Regions from separate parts of the Pseudoalteromonas sp. S2893 genome, predicted to be linked through region 2. Evidence: predicted binding sites of a transcription regulator. Region 2 holds the regulator's gene; each other region holds the start of a gene.

Region 1 (6,522 bases), on a different contig from region 2:
AGGAGTGGATGCAGCACCTTGATAGGGGCTTTAAACATTTCTACAAATTCCATTAAACCTTGGTTGGCTAAACATAAAGAGCCTGAGTAAGCGTAGGCATCGGGGTCGTTTTGTGCAAAATGCTCAAGCTGGCGAATATCTACTTTGCCCACTAATGCTGAAATATCTTGATTGTTTTCATCACCGGGCTCGGTTTTGGCTATACCTATTTGATTTAAAATAGAGGGGTAGCGTTTGACGACTCTAAATTGGCTAATATCGCCGTTAAATTCTTTTAACCGTTTACCTGCCCATGGCGACATAATCGTTTTTAAATAACGTGGTTTAATACCGTATTCTTTTTCGAGAACGTTGGCATCTTCTACTGGGTCAAACAAACTGAGCGGGTGATCGTTTACCGGAGAGCCTTTAATTGAATAGATAGGCACTTGCTGCATTAAATATTTTAGTTTTTCTGCAATTGAAGATTTACCTCCCCCAACTGGGCCGAGTAAATAAAGGACTTGTTTGCATTCTTCTAGGCCTTGAGCCGCATGCTTTAGATAGGAGACAATTTGTTCTATGGCATCTTCCATGCCGTAAAAGTCTGCAAAGGCAGGGTAGCGTGCAACCACTCTATTAGAAAATAACCGGCTTAAACGTGCATCGGTTGCAGTATCAACCATTTGCGGCTCGCCTATTGCCATAAGTAAACGCTCAGGGGCGCTGGCATAAGCTGATTTGTCATTTTTACAAATTTCTAGAAATTCGCTAATGCTGTATTCTTCTTCTTGTGCTGCTTCGTATCGTGCTTGGTAGTGCTCAAAAATAGTCATAATAACCTCCGAAACCCGCTTTAAAAAGGTGCTTACTTTTTAAAGTTTAGTCAGAGATTGGTATTTTTGTGCAATAAAATTAAAAATTTAAGTGAAAAAAGATCATGTGGCTAAATTAGCAATTTAGCGCGTATAAAGGCGGTTTTAATTTTATAAAGGCATAAAAAAAGACGCCGAGGCGTCTTTTTAAATCAGCGTATAATAGCTAATTAAGCGAAGTTAGCGTTCGCGAATTCCCAGTTAACAAGCGCCCAAAAACCTTTAAGGTAATCAGGACGAACGTTACGGTAATCAATGTAGTAAGCGTGTTCCCATAAATCCACAGTTAGGATTGGTGTAACACCTTCGTCTGTAAGCGGCGTTGCTGCGTTAGACGTGTTTACGATATCTAATGAACCGTCAGCTAGTTTAACTAACCATGTCCAGCTAGAACCAAAGTTATTAACCGCTTTGTCGTTTAATGCATCTTTAAACGCGTCAAAAGAGCCCCATTTAGCGTTAATAGCGTCAGCGATAGCACCTGTTGGCTCGCCGCCGCCATTTGGAGATAGACAGTTCCAGTAGAAAGTGTGGTTCCAAATTTGTGCAGCGTTGTTAAATACGCCACCTTCAGAAGAACAAACAATCTCTTCTAAAGATTTGTTTTCAAATTCAGTACCTGGAATTAAACCGTTTAATTTAACAACGTAAGTGTTGTGGTGCTTACCGTGGTGATACTCAAGAGTTTCTTGTGAAATATGAGGCTCAAGTGCATCAATTGCATATGGTAGTGACGGTAGTTCAAATGCCATTTTTTTATCTCCATCTTCTTTTGGTTGATAACTCGCTTGATAGTACGTAATGCCTGATAGAACAGACCACTTACCTATACCAAACGAAAATATAGTGTTACTATAATTGTTGAGTATTTTACTCAAGTTTAAGCAAACAGCAATGCTATTGCTAAAGACTATTTCAATTGCGGCTTTATTTGCCCATTTTAAGTTATATATCTGTGGCCACAATGATTTATTTTCAAGCCCTAGGTATATCAAGCTATCGTCATTTTGAGGTTGTAGATGGAAACCATTGATAAAATTAAACAGCAGATTTCAGAAAACCCAATTATCCTTTACATGAAAGGGTCGCCTAAATTACCAAATTGTGGTTTTTCTTCACAAGCGTCACAAGCTCTAATGTCATGTGGCGAACCATTTGCCTATGTTGATATTTTACTTAATCCAGATATTCGCGCTGAGTTACCAGCATACGCAAATTGGCCTACTTTCCCACAGCTTTGGGTTGAGGGCGAATTAGTAGGTGGATGTGACATTATCATTGAAATGTTTCAACGTGGTGAATTACAGCCACTGATCACTGAAACTGCAGCTAAGTATAAAGAAGCTGACGCAGAGTAATTGCTACTTTGCTAGATTATTAAAGCCACGTTTTACGTGGCTTTTTTGTGCCTATATAACTTTATTACGTCTTAATCTCTTGAACAGCCCATCAGTGGGTAATTATAACCATTAATCTGTGCTCAATAGTTAGCAAACTCAGCACTTGCTCCTCGTTTAGGTGCACCTAGTCAGGATAAGTAAGCAACAAAGCTACTTAATATAAGCGCGAATTTTAATTAAAATATGAGTTTTATATCAATGCGCAATAAGACGTAATCATTTTACGGGGCTAAACGTGTCGCTATTTGCGTTAAAGAATTCTTTTTAGAACAACCAAGTAGCGAGTTTTTCCTAGCTATCAACACGTTTTTCCAGCCTCAAAATAGTTCGCTCAATCAAGCGAATTGGTAATAAATAAAAATTCACTACATCTGCACTAAAAACGACACCACAATTAATAACTATACTAATGAACGCTAAAAAAGCGCGATCCTAAGCCTCTAATTTATTTAAAACGCATTAAACTATCTAAATGTTAACTGAACCCGTTAGAAATTAGTGAATATTTATTCATTGGTTTGGTGCTTTACGTTTACGTAAAGGGTATTGCTTTGGCGCCTTTGTTTTTACAAAATGTTAAAATTGACACCAGTGTCATGAAAAAATAACGCGCAAATAAGCGTTAATTGTTAAAATTTGTGGGTAAAAAAGAAATCTTGCCTTGAAGTGAGAAATATTCAAGAATGTGAATATGTATTCAAAATAATATTGACTCTATTTACTATAGAGGCTAGTTTTGTGCGTCTGTTAGCAAATCGTCGAGCAGTTCATTCACGTTAACAGTGCAGCAAGGGAGGGGTCTATGTTATACGACTCAACATTAGAAAAAGATAATTGTGGCTTTGGCTTAATAGCCCAAGTAAATGGTCAAGCTAGTCATCGGCTTATTCGTACAGCTATTACTGGACTTGATCGCATGCAGCACCGCGGTGGTATTTCTGCCGATGGTAAAACAGGTGACGGCTGTGGTTTATTACTACAAAAACCTGACAGTTTTTTCCGTGCTATTGCGAGTGAGCATAATTGGCACTTAGGTAAAAATTACGCCGTAGGCATGGTTTTCTTAAATTCAGATCCCGTTTTAGCACAAGCTGCAAAACAGGTTTTATGTGAAGAATTAGAACAAGAAACACTTAAAATACTCGGTTGGCGTGAAGTGCCTACTGACCCTTCAATGCTAGGGCCAATTGCTACACAGCAATTACCTGGTTTTGAGCAAATTTTTGTTAGTGCGCCTGAAGGATGGCGCTCTAAAGATTTAGAGCGACGTTTATATGTAGCACGTCGCCGTGCAGAAAAGCGTTTAGCAGAGGATGAGTCGTTTTATATTGCGAGTTTATCGGGGTTAGTGACTATCTATAAAGGCCTTATGATGCCTGCAGATTTGCCTAACTTTTATTTAGACTTAGCTGATATTCGTATGACCAGCGCTATTTGTGTATTCCATCAGCGTTTTTCTACTAATACTCAGCCGCGTTGGCCTTTAGCACAACCATTTAGGTATTTAGCGCATAATGGTGAAATTAATACCATTGAGGGTAACCGCCAATGGGCTCGTGCACGTTCGTATAAGTTTTCATCACCACTTATTCCTGATTTACAAAGTGCAGCGCCGTTTGTAAACGAAACCGGCTCTGACTCTTCAAGCTTAGATAACATGCTGGAGCTGTTTTTAGCAGGTGGCATGGATTTATTCCGTGCTATGCGTATGCTTGTGCCACCTGCATGGCAGAAGAACCGTGCTATGGATGATGACTTACGCGCATTTTACGACTTTAACTCTATGCACATGGAACCGTGGGATGGCCCTGCGGGCATTGTTATGTCTGATGGGCGTTTTGCAGCCTGTAACCTTGACAGAAATGGCCTGCGTCCAGCGCGCTATGTTATTACTCAAGATGGCTTTATTACACTTGCCTCTGAGGTAGGGATTTGGGATTACACTGCAGATGAAGTGGTCGAAAAAGGCCGTGTAGGACCAGGTGAGCTGTTAGTAATTGATACTAAATTAGGCAAAATTTGGCACTCAGACGAAATCGACCAAGATTTAAAATCGCGTCATCCTTATAAGTCATGGCTTGAAGAAAACGTTAAACGTTTAACCCCGTTTGAAGAGCTTACCGAGCAAGATGCGGGTAATCGCTCATTTGATGACGAAACACTTGTTAAATACCAAAAAATGTTTGGTTACACTAACGAAGAGCTCGATAGTGTTATTCGCGTAATGGGTGAAAACGGCCAAGAAGCAACAGGCTCTATGGGTGATGACACGCCATTTGCAGTACTTAGCGAAGGGCATCGTTCATTGTACGATTACTTCCGCCAAAAGTTTGCACAAGTGACTAACCCGCCAATAGACCCGCTGCGTGAAAACCACGTAATGTCACTGGCAACGTGTATTGGTAGTGAGCAAAATGTATTTAATGAAACTACAGGCCACGCTAAGCGCCTACAGTTTGATACGCCAATTTTAATGTATGCAGACATGCAGCAGCTACTAAATGCCGATGACGAGCATTACAGTTACTGTAAAATTGATATTACATACACAGCAGAGGAAGGTTTAGAAAAAGCGGTTGCACGTATTTGCGACGCTGCACAAGAAAAAGCAGCAGCCGGCTGTGTAATGCTTATTTTATCTGACCGTAACTTTAGCGAAACCCAATTACCAATTCCTGCTGCTATGGCGGTAGGTGCTGTACAAAAACGTCTAGTAGATAATAACTTACGTTGTGAGTCTAATATTATTATTGAAACGGGTAGCGTACGCGATGCACACCAATTTGCCGTATTACTTGGTTTCGGTGCCACCGCAATTTACCCATACCTTGCATACGAGTCACTGGTTGCGATGAGCGACAGTAAAGTGATTGATAAATCGTACTGCGAAGTGACGCTTTCGTACCGAAAAGCCATTAATAAAGGCTTGTACAAAATTATGTCTAAGATGGGCATAAGTACAATTGCATCGTACCGTTGTTCAATGCTTTTTGAAGCGGTTGGTCTATCTGATGCTATGGTAGACATGTGCTTTAAAGGTGTGGCAAGTCGTATTAAAGGCGCCTGTTTTAGCGATTTTGATATTGATCAGCAAAAGCTACATAAACTTGCTTTTAGTAAGCGTAAATTACTGAGCCATGGCGGTTTATTAAAATACGTTCACGGTGGTGAATACCACGCTTACAACCCAGATGTTATTCAAACGCTACAAAAGGCCGTACGTTCAGGCGATTATAAAGACTACGCAGCCTATGCTGATTTAGTTAATAACCGTCCTATTGCAACGCTGCGCGATATGTTAGCGCTTAAATTACCAGAAAAAGGCATTAGCATTGATGATGTTGAGCCGGCTGAATTTTTATACCAGCGCTTTGACTCTGCAGCTATGAGTATTGGTGCACTTTCGCCTGAGGCGCATGAAGCGCTTGCCATTGCAATGAACCGCTTAGGCGGGTGTTCAAATTCAGGTGAAGGCGGTGAAGATAAGTTGCGCTACAACACCGAGAAAAACTCACGTATTAAACAAGTTGCCTCGGGTCGTTTTGGTGTAACGCCGCACTACCTTCGTAATGCTGATGTAATTCAAATTAAAGTGGCGCAGGGTGCTAAACCTGGTGAAGGCGGGCAATTACCAGGCGAAAAAGTAACGCCATATATTGCAAAGCTTCGTTATTCGGTACCCGGTGTAACATTAATTTCACCACCACCGCATCACGATATTTACTCAATTGAAGATTTAGCCCAGCTAATATTCGATTTAAAACAAGTAAACCCAGAAGCGATGATATCGGTGAAGTTAGTATCTGAGCCGGGTGTAGGCACAATTGCCACAGGCGTAGCTAAAGCGTACGCCGACTTAATTACTATCTCAGGTTACGATGGTGGTACCGGTGCAAGCCCATTAACGTCAGTTAAATACGCGGGTAGCCCGTGGGAGCTTGGCCTTGCAGAAACCCAGCAAGCGCTTGTTGAAAATGGTCTTCGTCACCGTATTCGCCTGCAAACAGATGGTGGTTTAAAAACGGGTTTAGATATCATTAAAGCCGCTATTTTAGGTGCAGAGAGCTTTGGCTTTGGTACAGGCCCAATGGTGGCGCTAGGTTGTAAATACTTACGTATTTGTCATTTAAATAACTGTGCGACCGGTGTTGCAACGCAAGATGAAACACTTCGTCAAAAGCATTACCACGGCTTACCAGAAATGGCGATGAACTACTTTAAGTTTATAGCTCAAGAAGCACGTGAAATTATGGCAAGCTTAGGTGTTG
Region 2 (6,522 bases):
TCATTGAAATTATCACATCAAATACCTAGTACTTTATTCTTAAAAAATAAAAAAGGAGCTTATGCTCCTTTTTAAAATATGTTTTTCATTAACGCTCGTAGACCACTTCTACATCGTAGTCGTCTTCATCCCAGTCGTCCCAATCATCATCATCGCCTTTGGTTGCTTTTTGATGGTAGGTATCCCACTTGAACTCAACTTCTTCGTCTTCAATCTCAACGAACTTCTCTTTAGGCATGCTATCAAGTAATGCCATAATATCGTGAATTAATGGCTGAGTATTAAGCTTATTGACTGCTGAAATACGGTAAACGTTTTCTTCTTCACCTAGCTCTTGCGCAATTTGCTCACACAAAGCTTGCGCTTCATCTTCTGGTAATAAGTCTATTTTATTAAACACTAACCAGCGTGGCTTTTCAGCAAGCTTAGGGCTGTATTGGTGTAACTCGTTAATAATGGCAAATGCATTATCAACAGGGTTTGAACCATCAACAGGCATAACATCAATCACGTGTAACAATACACGACAACGCTCTAAATGCTTCAAAAAGCGAATACCTAGGCCAGCACCGTCTGAGGCACCTTCAATTAAGCCCGGAATATCGGCTATTACAAACGATTTGTTAGCCTCTGGGCGCACCACCCCTAAATTAGGAATTAGCGTGGTAAACGGGTAATCAGCGACTTTTGGCTTTGCTGCCGATACACTGCGAATAAACGTTGATTTACCTGCATTTGGCAACCCTAATAGGCCTACATCGGCAAGTAGCATAAGCTCTAATTTAAGGTTACGAACTTCGCCTGGAGTACCTAACGTTTTTTGACGTGGAGCACGGTTAGTACTTGATTTAAAACGTGCATTCCCCAAGCCATGGAAACCACCTTTTGCAACCACAATTTTTTGACCATGCTGCGTTAAATCGCCTAACGCCTCTTGAGTGTCAACGTCGGTAATACGTGTACCCACAGGTACTTTTACTACCAAGTCTTCGCCCTTTTTACCTGTACAGTTACGGCTTTGACCATTCGTACCACGCTCTGCACGGTGAAAACGCTCAAACTGGTAATCAATTAGGGTATTTAAGTTTTCATCAGCTTGTAGATAAACACTACCACCGTCTCCACCGTCACCGCCGTCCGGGCCACCGTCTGGTACATATTTTTCTCGACGGAAAGACACGACACCGCTGCCGCCGTCACCAGCTTCTGCGCGAATTTCTACTTCATCTACAAACTTCATGATTACTCACTTTAGGGATTGGCTTTAATTTAACTATTATATACCCAAGCCAACGTAAATGCAGGCTTGGGTATATATTTGACGTTTCTGAAAACAAAAAACCCCGCAAAGGCGGGGTTTTTTACTACCTTACTGATTACTCAGCTACGATAGTTACGTATTTACGGTTTAAAGGACCTTTTTGTTCAAATTGAACTTTACCATCTGCTTTTGCGAAGATAGTGTGGTCTTTACCGATACCTACGTTTGCGCCAGCGTGGAAACGAGTACCACGTTGACGAACAATGATGCTACCCGCTAGAACTGATTCGCCACCAAAACGCTTAACACCTAGGCGTTTGCTTTCTGAATCGCGACCGTTACGAGTACTACCAGCTGCTTTTTTATGTGCCATTTCTAAGTACCTCTAATTAAGCGCTAATGCCAGTGATTTTAACTTCAGTGAACCATTGACGATGGCCCATTTGCTTACGAGAATGCTTACGGCGTCTAAATTTAACAACCTTAATCTTCTCACCGCGACCATGTGAAACAACCTCAGCTGTTACTTTACCACCGTTTACGAACGGTACACCGATCTCGATTTTCTCACCATCAGCAACTAAAAGTACTGAATCAAATTCAACTGCTGCACCAGTTTCAACGTCTAATTTTTCAAGACGAATCGTTTGACCTTCAGTCACACGATGCTGTTTACCACCACTTTGGAAAACCGCGTACATAATTAACTCCGTCTGTGCGCCCTCAAATCGACGCAACTAAAATATTCTTCGATAGGGCGCGAAGTTTACGCTAATGCATAAAAACTAGCAAGCCTATTTTGTAATTAAAATGAATAAAAAGTAGCTGCATTGAGAGCAATTCAATATTTCCCCCATTTTATATTAAATTGCCCTGTTGCCAAGCGCTTTTTAGTGCAAAGACAAAATAAATTTACGTGTCGCTATGCCTACTCCAGAACCCATTGACTGCGCAATAAATAGTCGCGCTTTGAGTGTGAAATATACAATTAAATACCCTAATTAAGCGCTAATTAAGGTTTTTAACTCGGTTTTTTTAATGAATCGTCACAAAATATCGAGCTAGTGCTTTTTTTGTTGTACAATCGGCGCCGTTCACACATAAAAATTGGCTCGGAGATCAATGGATATAAAAGCTATCCAGGCGTTAATCGAAAGCGATATGAATGACGTCAATCAACTTATACACGCGCAAATGCGCTCAGATGTGGCGTTAGTCAATCAACTTGGTTTGTACATCGTTAACAGCGGCGGCAAACGCGTACGCCCGATGCTGGCAATATTGGCAGCAAGAGCTTTGGGTTACCAAGGTAAAGATCACATTACTTTGGCAACGATTGTTGAATTTATTCATACTGCAACACTATTACATGATGATGTTGTTGATGAATCTAACCTGCGCCGTGGTACACCAACTGCAAATGCCGAGTTTGGTAATGCTGCCAGCGTGCTGGTTGGGGATTTTATTTACACCCGCTCGTTTCAACTTATGGTGGGGCTGGGCAAAATGCAAATTATGCAAGTGCTTGCTGATGCCACCAACGTGATTGCTGAGGGCGAAGTATTGCAACTTATGAATTGCAACGACCCTAATACCACCGAAGCAAGTTACATGCAGGTTATTTACTCTAAAACGGCTAAATTATTTGAAGCCGCTACAGGGCTTGCGGCTATTATTACCGAGCAAGATAACAGTGTGTTAGATGCGCTTAATTTATATGGTATGCACTTAGGTACTGCTTTTCAGTTAGTTGATGACGTGCTTGATTACAACGCAGACGCTGACCAATTAGGTAAAAATATTGGTGATGATTTAGCAGAAGGTAAGCCAACCTTACCGCTAATATATGCGATGAAGCACGGCAGTGATCAGCAAAGAGCCCTTATTCGTGATGCCATTGAGCATTGCAATGGTATGGATAACCTTGAGGCTATTTTAACGGCACTTAAACAAACCAACGCACTTGAATTTACAATGCAAAAGGCGCAGCAAGAAGCAGACAAGGCCATTGCCTGTTTAGACTTTTTAGCAGAGTCGCAGTACAAGCAAGCGTTAATAAGCTTAGCGCGTATAGCTGTAGAGCGAGATCACTAACTTTGCAGCCTCCCTTAATTAGTATTTAAGGGCCATAATTTTCGAGCAATAAAAAAGCCTGCATAAGCAGGCTTTTTTGTGCATAACTTGGCTATTACGCCATGAAATCAACACCTTCTTTGATGTCTTTTTTCAGAGTTTCAAGCATGTCGTTTTTAGCTTTTTCTTCAAATGCGCTTAGCTCGCCGTAAGAAAGAATTTCTTCTACGCCGTTTGTGCCTAAACGTACTGGGTGAGCAAAGTACTCTGCATCGCCATTTTCAACAGCAACGTATGCGTAATCTACTACGTCTTCACCTTGTAGGCCTTTAACTAAAGACATACAAAAACGTGCTGCAGCAGCACCCATAGATAATGTAGCTGAACCACCGCCCGCTTTAGCATTTACTACTTCAGTACCTGCATTTTGGATACGTGGAGTAAGTGAAGCTACTTCTTCTTCAGTGAAGCTTACGCCTTCAACTTGAGAAAGTAGAGGCAGAATGGTTGTGCCAGAGTGGCCACCAATTACTGGTACTTTAACGGTTGCTACGTCTACGCCTTTAAGCTCAGCAACAAATGCTTCTGAACGAATTACGTCAAGCGTAGTGATACCAAATACGCGCTTAGCATCGTAAGTACCTGCTTTTTTGAATACTTCAGCAACAATTGGTACAGTGCCGTTTACTGGGTTAGTGATAACACCCACTAACGCCTTAGGACAGCTAGCTACAATGCCTTCTGCTAATGTTTTGATGATACCTGCGTTTACGTTAAATAAATCCGCACGATCCATACCTGGTTTACGTGGCATACCCGCTGGGATAAGTACGATATCACACCCTTCAAGCGCTTTATTTAAATCGTCTGCGCCAAAACCTGCCACTTTAACATCTGTAGGGATGTGAGATAGGTCAACCGCAACACCTGGTACAACTGGTGCAACATCGTAAAGTGATAATTCAGAACCAGCTGGTAAGCCTGTTTTTAATAATAAAGACAACGCTTGACCGATACCGCCTGCAGCACCTAATACAGCAACTTTCATTGGAATTCTCCGTAATTTGAGGTAGGAAATATTTGTGGCTCTTAAGATAATGAAATTAGCGACTAAAAACAAATTTATCCTGCTTATTTCAGGTATATTTTCGACCATAGTTGTAAACTTTGTTGGTTTATCGCAGCAAACTGGCAAGTTAACTAAACAACTGCTGCATAATTATTCATTTTTGTGTAGAATTTGCATTATAAATAACAAAAATGAATAAAGACTATGCAACCACAAGACAAACAAGAAGCGCTGGTAAAAGCGTTTAAAGCACTTTTAAAAGAAGAGAACTTTGGCTCGCAAGGCGAAATAGTCGAAGCATTAAAAGAGCAAGGCTTTGACAATATAAGCCAAAGTAAGGTGTCGCGCATGCTTAGCAAGTTTGGCGCTGTGCGTACCCGTAATGCTAAACAAGAAATGGTTTATTGCCTACCCGCAGAAATGGGCGTACCGACTGCTAAAAGCCCACTACGCCAGCTTGTTATTGATATTATGCATAACGAAATGATGATTATTATAACCACCAGCCCAGGCGCTGCGCAGTTAATTGCCCGCTTATTAGACTCACTAGGCAAAGCTGATGGTGTATTGGGCACAATTGCCGGAGATGACACTATTTTTATTGCGCCAGCAAAAATATCTGAAATAGACATTACACTAGAGCGCGTACGTATTTTATTTGATACGGTTTAAAGCTGTTTTAAAAAACTAACTGACGGCGCAAAAAACGCTGAGCCCATATCGGCTTGAGTAAAATCAAGCCAGTGGTCGTAACACTCCCCTTTTCCTATGCGGCTGTTAAGTACCTTTTCAAACGCATTCCCCGATGCTGAGCATGTAATACTTAGCATGCCTTGCTCGTAAACATCGCCATACGGCATGCTTTGGTTAAGCAGTATTGCTTGGCCGCTCTCATCTTTGAGCTCACTTCTAGTCGCGTGGCTCGTATCTACCTTAGGCTCAATTAAGGTGTTATCTAAACGTGTGCGCCCCATAATGTGCTCTTGCTCGCTTAGTGATAAATGCTGCCATACACTCAGGTCATGCTTATAACGCTGTACATGAATATAGCTGCCTTGGTGTTCAAAGCTCTCGGGGTTATTAACCAGTGCCGTGATTCGTTTTTGGCGTCCATGTGGGGTGTCGCCTGCATAAATAAAGCCGTTAAAGTCTCGCCCATCTAAAAACCTAAAATTGCGAATTTGTTCAACCAGCTCTACATCGGGCGAAAACAACTTTAATATTTGCAATGCAAAAAGGTGATTAACATCTTCTCGGTCTGAGCGAATTTGTATGAATAAATCACATGGCTGTACGCGCATAACAAAATCACTGTGATTTATATTAGGAAAGCTTTGCAGCTCGCTTGGGATATATTCAGGTAGTATATGCGGCCAATATTGCGCGCCTATAGCCACCATGCACGAAAGCATGGCTTCGGAGAACTGATCACTAAACTCTTCTTCAATTGCGCTTACGCGCTTAAGCTTTGCACGCAATGACTCGTCTTGACCATCAAATACATTAAAAAATAAATGCAAACCGTGTAAGTTTGCTTCAGCACAAATCCCAGATTGCGCTTGCGCCATTGTTATTCCTTAGCTTTATAAAACACAGCGAATAACACATTTGTTATGATTCGAAAAAATTCACCGTGTGAGGTTTTATTTTTATTATAACCTGCTCATTTATTTCAAATGACTGGCCATATTGTGCGGCAACTTCAATCTCTTGCTCTGCAATTACAACAGTGAAAACATAAGCCGAGCCTATAAACCGACGGCTTAAAATGCTCACACATTGAGGGTTATCGGCCTGCGTATTTTGCGCAAGCTCAATATGGTGTGGACGAATATACACCTGCCCTTTTATTGCACTGTGCGTATGCTCATGCTGCGATTGCACGACACCAAAAGGCGTTGCGTATTCAGTTGCCGTTAACACTTCTGCGACTAAGTATATGCCCTGACCCAGAAACTCTGCAACCTCCTTTGTCTTTGGCACGGCAAAAAGCTGCTCTGGTGTACCTTGTTGGGCTATTTTTCCTTGGTGCATAATGGCTAGCGTGTCTGAAAACGCAAAGGCTTCTTCTTTTGAGTGGCTAACAAATACCGCAGAAACCTGCTGCGCTTTAATAATG
Region 3 (6,522 bases), on a different contig from region 2:
GTTCGATACGGCAAAATTACGTACTTTGCCGCTTTCTTGAAGACAGCTAAATACTTGTGCAATTTCTTCTACTTCCATTAACGGATCAGGGCGATGAAGCATAAGCACATCAAGATAATCGGTGTTTAAACGTTTAAGTGAACCTTCAACTGACTCTTCAATCCACTTGGCCGAAAAATCGTAACGCTTAGGGCCTTTATCATCTTCAAAACGTATACCGCATTTAGATTGAATATACATGTGCTCGCGCAGCTCTGGTCGCTCAGCTAGTGCTTGGCCAAATACCTGCTCGGCTTTGCCAAAGGTATAAATATCGGCGTGATCAAAAAAGTTAATGCCGCCAGCTATGGCTGCATCAATACACTCGTGAGTTTGCTTTAAGTGAGCCTTAGTAATGGCGTCTTTATTCCAACCGCCGCCTAGGCCCATACAGCCAAAAACGAGTCTACTAACATGAGGTAAATATTTTGCCAAAGGGGTGTGAAGCATGATGACTATCCTTATTAGTGTGCATAGCCCTCACTGTAAACAAAAACACGTCTGCAAACAAACTTTAATACGTGCAGTTTTATAGGCATAAAAAAAGCGCAGTAAACTGCGCTAATCGGTTGGATTAAATCCTAAATACTAGCCAACAAGCGCCAGTAATATACCTGCGGCTACGGCACTTCCTAGCACCCCAGCTACGTTTGGCCCCATAGCATGCATAAGTAAAAAGTTATGTGGGTTATTCTCAAGCCCAACTTTATTAACTACACGCGCCGCCATCGGTACTGCCGATACACCCGCAGCACCAATTAAAGGGTTAATAGGTGTTTTAGAAAGCTTGTTAAGGCCTTTTGCCATAAACACACCCGACGCTGTACCAATAGCAAATGCCAGCGCACCGAGCACCAAAATACCAATGGTTTCTACAGTTAAAAACTGATCGGCCGCTAGTTTAGAGCCTACTGCCAAACCTAAAAATATCGTGGTTATATTAATAATTTCGTTTTGGGCACTGTTACTAAGCCTGTCTACAACACCTGACTCACGCATTAAATTACCTAAACAGAACATGCCTACTAAGGGAATAGCCGCTGGTAAAAACATAGCGGTTAAGCTCAGTACCATTAAAGGAAATACTATTTTCTCTTTTTTAGATACTTTGCGCAGCTCTGGCATTTTAATAGCACGCTCATCAGGTGTAGTTAATGCGCGCATAATAGGCGGCTGAATAATTGGCACTAACGCCATGTAAGAATAAGCAGCAACCGCAATGGCACCTAGTAAATCAGGGGCAAGCTTAGACGCTAAAAATATGGCTGTAGGGCCATCGGCACCACCAATAATGGCAATGGCTGAGGCATCTTGTAAGCTAAATTCAAAGCCAGGTACATAGTTTAATAAAATTGCCCCAAACAAGGTGGCAAAAATACCAAACTGCGCGGCTGCACCCAGTAATAACATACGCGGGTTGGCAATAAGCGCACTAAAATCAGTCAGCGCCCCTACTCCCATAAAAATTAATAAAGGGAAGATCCCCGTATCAATACCTACGTAATACACGTAATAAAGCAAACCACCTGGGTCAGAAAGCCCAGCAACCGGAATATTAGTCAGTATTGCGCCAAAGCCAATCGGCAGCAGTAATAGGGGTTCAAAGTTTTTAGCAATGGCTAAAAACAACAACAAACACCCTACCGCAACCATTATTAAGCTAGGAAACGTAAAGTTAGCAATGCCGGTAGCATGCCAAAGGTTTAAAAGACCTTCCATTAAAGCTACTCCTACGCCATCGCTATAATTGCATCGCCCGTTGTCACAGCATCACCTTCAGACACTAAGACCTCAGCCACAGTACCTGAGTGCATTGCACGAACCTCAGTTTCCATTTTCATCGCTTCCATAATAACAACCACATCGCCTTCGTTTACGGCTTGGCCTGCTTTTACTTTTACCTTAAAAATATTACCTGCCAGTGGCGCATTCAGTGTTTCACCTGATGCAACCGATGCTGATTGTGGTAAGTGCTCTGAATCTTTTAGCGTTACCTCTTTAAGCTCGCCACCTTGCGCAACCACTACATCGTAAACTTTACCGTCAACTTTAACGCTGTATTGCTCAGCGCTAACACCTTTGTTACTTGCAGGATTTGCTGCAGGCTTAGCGTTTGCATCATCAGCACTTGGCACTGCTTCAAAGGCATCTGGGTTATTACGGTTTTTAATAAATTTAAGGCCAACCTGTGGGAATAATGCATAGGTAAGCACATCATCTATTTGCTCATCAGCAAGTGTTAAGCCTTGCTCTTGCGCTTCTTTTTGCAGCTCTGCTTCAAGCGTGGCAAGCTCTGGGGCTATATTATCTGCAGGACGACACGTAATAACCTCACTGCCATCAAGCACTCGCTCTTGCAGCTCTTTATTCATAGGTGCTGGTGTTAAACCATACTCGCCTTTTAAAACACCGGCGGTTTCTTTGGTAATTGTTTTATAACGCTCTCCCGTAAGCACATTTAGTACTGCTTGTGTGCCTACAATTTGCGATGTTGGAGTAACTAGCGGGATAAAACCTAAATCTTCACGCACGCGTGGGATCTCAAGTAATACTTCATTTAGCTTATCTGCTGCGCCTTGCTCTTTCAGTTGATTTTCCATGTTGGTTAACATGCCGCCAGGTACTTGCGCGAGTAAAATACGGCCATCAACACCTTTAAGGCTCCCCTCAAAGGCAGCGTACTTTTTACGTACATCTCTAAAGTAAGCCGCTATTTCTTCTAGCTGGTTTAAATCTAATTCGGTATCGCGGGGCGTTCCTTCAACAATTGCTACAATGGTTTCTGTAGCTGAATGACCGTAAGTCATACTCATTGAAGAAATTGCGGTATCAAGCATATCAATGCCTGCATCAATGGCTTTTTGATATGTAGCTGTACTTAAACCTGTGGTTGCATGGCACTGCATAGCAATAGGGATAGAAACGGTTTCTTTTAGCCCTTTAATAAGTTGCTCTGCATCGTATGGTTTTAATAAGCCTGCCATATCTTTAATACAAATAGAGTGACAACCTAAATCCTCTAGCTGTTTTGCAAGGGTTAACCACATATCTAGGGTATGCACTGGGCTTACAGTATAAGAAATAGTACCTTGCGCGTGTGCTCCTACTTTTACAGCCGCTTTAATTGCCGTTTCTAAGTTACGTACATCGTTCATGGCGTCAAAAATACGAAATACATCTACACCATTTTTGTGGGCACGCTCTACAAACTTTTCTACCACGTCATCGGCATAGTGGCGGTAACCCAATAAATTTTGCCCGCGCAATAGCATTTGCTGTTTAGTATTCGGCATTGCTTTTTTAAGGGCACGAATACGCTCCCACGGATCTTCACCTAAATAACGAATACACGAGTCAAACGTAGCGCCGCCCCACGACTCAATAGACCAATAACCGGCATCATCAAGTTTGTTAGCAATAGGGAGCATGTCATCTAAGCGCATACGGGTTGCAAGTAAAGACTGATGAGCATCGCGTAAAACAAGTTCTGTTAATTTTAATTTAGCCATGTGTGCCTCTTATTTATTATTTGATTTGTACTGAGCAATGGCAGCACTAATAGCAGCGATGTGCTCGTTTGGCACACCTTGAGATTTTAAAGATGGTGATTTAACCGGTATTGCAACTTCAGCCTCGTCAAAACGAGCAACCAAGTTAGACATGAGTGACACAGCACCAATCAATATTGAAAGAAATACAAACACGCCCACCATGCCCGTAAGCATCAAGCTACCTGCGGTTGTGAGTACAGCTCCTATATCCATTTTTCTCCCCCTGCACTATATAGCGATATAAAAAACCGCTTTATTTAAATAATTATTCACCGAATGATAACAAAACTTTTAACTTTGTCTACCACCTGTCAATTGGTAAAACCAATTAAAATTAAACTAACATACAGCCACAATAGTTAACATAGCTAATACTGGGTTAAATTAGCTTAGATATAGATGATAAAAATAACCGTTATAGGCAAAGGTTATATGGTTAAACCCAAAAAAACTTAAAAACCATAAAAAATAGTAAGTTAAACGGCAAGTAAAAAATCATTTTGCGCTAAAATGTAAATTGGTCTTACCAAGATTAATAAAGAAGCGCACAAAAAATATTTATTTTTTTACTCTCTTTACAATAGTGTGAATAAGTTACATCGTTAAACGTAAAACTTACCAATCCTAAATTTATAACCCTCGCTCAAAAAACCATAACATATTGAAAATTAATAAAATTAAACTCTGGCACGCAACTAGCATTATTACTTTCGAACGAATTTGATAACCAAGGAGAAAACAATGTTACGCTGGACAATTACATTTTTAGTTATTGCTTTAATCGCTGCAGTGTTAGGTTTTGGTGGTATCGCAGGTGCCGCAGCTGGTATAGCAAAAATTATATTCTTTATCTTTTTAGTACTTTTAGTGATTTCTTTAGTTTCAGGTGCGCTGCGCGGTAAATCGCCTAGGTAGCTACTAACATACTTAAAACACTAAACAATCAACATATACAAGGAATTACATTATGAACTCAACAACTTTAAAAGCAGCACTAATCGCCGTATTTGCAGGTTTCTTTATGATGGGTTGTGAAGACAACCACGCAGAAGAAGCAGGTGAGCGTATTGATGAAGCAGTAACTGACGTGCAAAACTCTGTTGAAGATGCATGTGAAAATGTAAAAGAAGGCGTTAACGCAGAAGAAACTAACTGTTAATCTGTTTGGTAACGTAAAAAACGGCTTTTAATAAGCCGTTTTTTTGTGCGCGAATAAAAAGCGGATTCTAACTCTTAAAATGCATAGTCTACATTAACGGGTGTGATTTTTACGCTAGCTTGTTAAAATAGCGAAAACTATTACTTATTAGCAATTATGGCACTGACCACCACTTACACACTCGATAAACCCTACTACTACGAATGCTTTGACGAGTCCCACTCTTATAGTAAAGCAGCCAAACCAAAGTATTTTTTGCTGGCATTACTGGTGTGCTTAGGTTTAATTAGTATTTACGCTATGGACGATCATTACCTAGGTACATTTTTAATAATGCTGGGTGTATTAGAATGCGTTGCCTTTTATTACCGCAGGCCTTGGTGGGTTGCGCGCCAAATGTTTAGTCGTGCTTCGGGCTCAACGGTTACTCTTTCGTTTACCGATGACGCTATTAGCACCGAAAACCACTATAAAAGCCATACATTTAAGTGGGCAGAAATAACCCATATTATTAAAACTAACCACGGCTACTTAGTGCACCATAATAAAGGTATGCAATATATTTCTAGCAGTGTATTAACCGATGAAATGCGCTATTTTATAAACAAAAAAGCCACTCAATGAGTGGCTTTTGGTATAGCTAAGTGCATTACTCAGCTAAGTATAACTGTTGATTAAGCATTGCCCGGATTAGGGTTAGACTTTTCAGCTTGTATACGCATGTAAATCTCTTCACGATGCACTGAAACGTCTTTAGGTGCGTTAACACCAATTCGAACTTGATTTCCTTTAACACCTAATACAGTAACAGTTACTTCGTCACCAATCATTAGGGTTTCACCTACTCTACGAGTTAGTATTAGCATTCTCTTGCTCCCATGTTCCAATAAATTATAAGATTCCGCTTGACCATTTTAATGAAAAATTGATTGAAAAGTAAGTAAAAACTCCCAAACTATCCATTTTCTGTTAAAAATTCTGAGTGTAACGCTCTTACTGCTAGTTCTAAATACTTCTCGTCAATTAAAACCGATACCTTGATTTCAGACGTCGATACTAAAACTATGTGTATACCTTCTTGCGCCAATGCATCAAAAAATTGATGCGCTACACCACTGTGAGACTTCATTCCTATGCCAACAGCCGACACTTTTGCAACTGTTGTATCACTAGAAATGCTATCAGCCTGCAGATTTACCTGTTGTTGAGTTAGTAAATCGTGTGCTTGCAAATAGTCATTTGAATGCACAGTAAAAGCATAGTCTATTTTTTCAAAGTTATGATTAACTTGACTAATCATATCTATTTCGATGCCATTTTCTGCAAAAAGTTTCAAAATTTTTGTAAGAGAATGAACACAGTATGGTACGCCATGTACCTTTATCAAGCATTCGTCACGATTAAACGCAATCCCCGACACAACCTTAGTTGGCATATCGCTCTCCTCAAAACTTATTAGCGTTCCTTCATCGGGCTCAAAACTCGAAAGCACCCTTAGCGGCATTTTATGATTACCAGCCGACTCAACAGCACGAATATGCAATACTTTTGCGCCTAAACTTGCCAGCTCTAGCATTTCGGCAAACGTTACATGGCGCATTCGCTGTGCGTTTGGTTCTACACGAGGATCAGTAGTGTATACGCCATCAACGTCGGTATAGATCTGACATTCATCGGCTTTTATTGCCGCGGCTATTTCTACCGCAGAGGTATCGGTGCCGCCGCGCCCAAGGGTTGTAATATTGCCCTCTACATCGCGCCCCTGAAAACCGG

What was found. The regulator ArgR, encoded in region 2, controls arginine synthesis, uptake and breakdown. The targets are predictions, from matches to a motif close to ANTGAATANNTATTCANT.
Region 1: gltB (glutamate synthase large subunit) is a predicted target of ArgR. The motif match lies at 2,939-2,956, and genes of this name have one in related genera.
Region 3: CWC04_RS00110 (OadG family protein) is a predicted target of ArgR. The motif match lies at 3,847-3,864, and genes of this name have one in related genera.

What each region holds. Positions count from the first base shown of each region.
Region 1 covers NZ_PNCY01000011.1:139,844-146,365, reverse strand. Annotated here, with positions in the region: gene CWC04_RS07265 (PrkA family serine protein kinase) at 1-815, opposite strand, end outside; gene CWC04_RS07260 (Fe-Mn family superoxide dismutase) at 1,025-1,606, opposite strand; gene CWC04_RS07255 (Grx4 family monothiol glutaredoxin) at 1,874-2,212, shown strand; gene gltB (glutamate synthase large subunit) at 3,057-6,522, shown strand, end outside.
Region 2 covers NZ_PNCY01000010.1:204,593-211,114, forward strand. Annotated here, with positions in the region: gene folA (type 3 dihydrofolate reductase) at 1-16, opposite strand, end outside; gene cgtA (Obg family GTPase CgtA) at 89-1,240, opposite strand; gene rpmA (50S ribosomal protein L27) at 1,377-1,634, opposite strand; gene rplU (50S ribosomal protein L21) at 1,651-1,962, opposite strand; gene ispB (octaprenyl diphosphate synthase) at 2,384-3,355, shown strand; gene mdh (malate dehydrogenase) at 3,450-4,382, opposite strand; gene argR (transcriptional regulator ArgR) at 4,608-5,075, shown strand; gene CWC04_RS06580 (Dyp-type peroxidase) at 5,072-5,971, opposite strand; gene CWC04_RS06585 (ABC transporter ATP-binding protein) at 6,015-6,522, opposite strand, start outside.
Region 3 covers NZ_PNCY01000001.1:17,547-24,068, reverse strand. Annotated here, with positions in the region: gene CWC04_RS00125 (aldo/keto reductase) at 1-489, opposite strand, end outside; gene CWC04_RS00120 (sodium ion-translocating decarboxylase subunit beta) at 628-1,758, opposite strand; gene oadA (sodium-extruding oxaloacetate decarboxylase subunit alpha) at 1,770-3,548, opposite strand; gene CWC04_RS00110 (OadG family protein) at 3,558-3,803, opposite strand; gene CWC04_RS00105 (DUF1328 domain-containing protein) at 4,332-4,505, shown strand; gene CWC04_RS00100 (hypothetical protein) at 4,558-4,749, shown strand; gene CWC04_RS00095 (YcxB family protein) at 4,906-5,373, shown strand; gene csrA (carbon storage regulator CsrA) at 5,424-5,615, opposite strand; gene CWC04_RS00085 (aspartate kinase) at 5,705-6,522, opposite strand, start outside.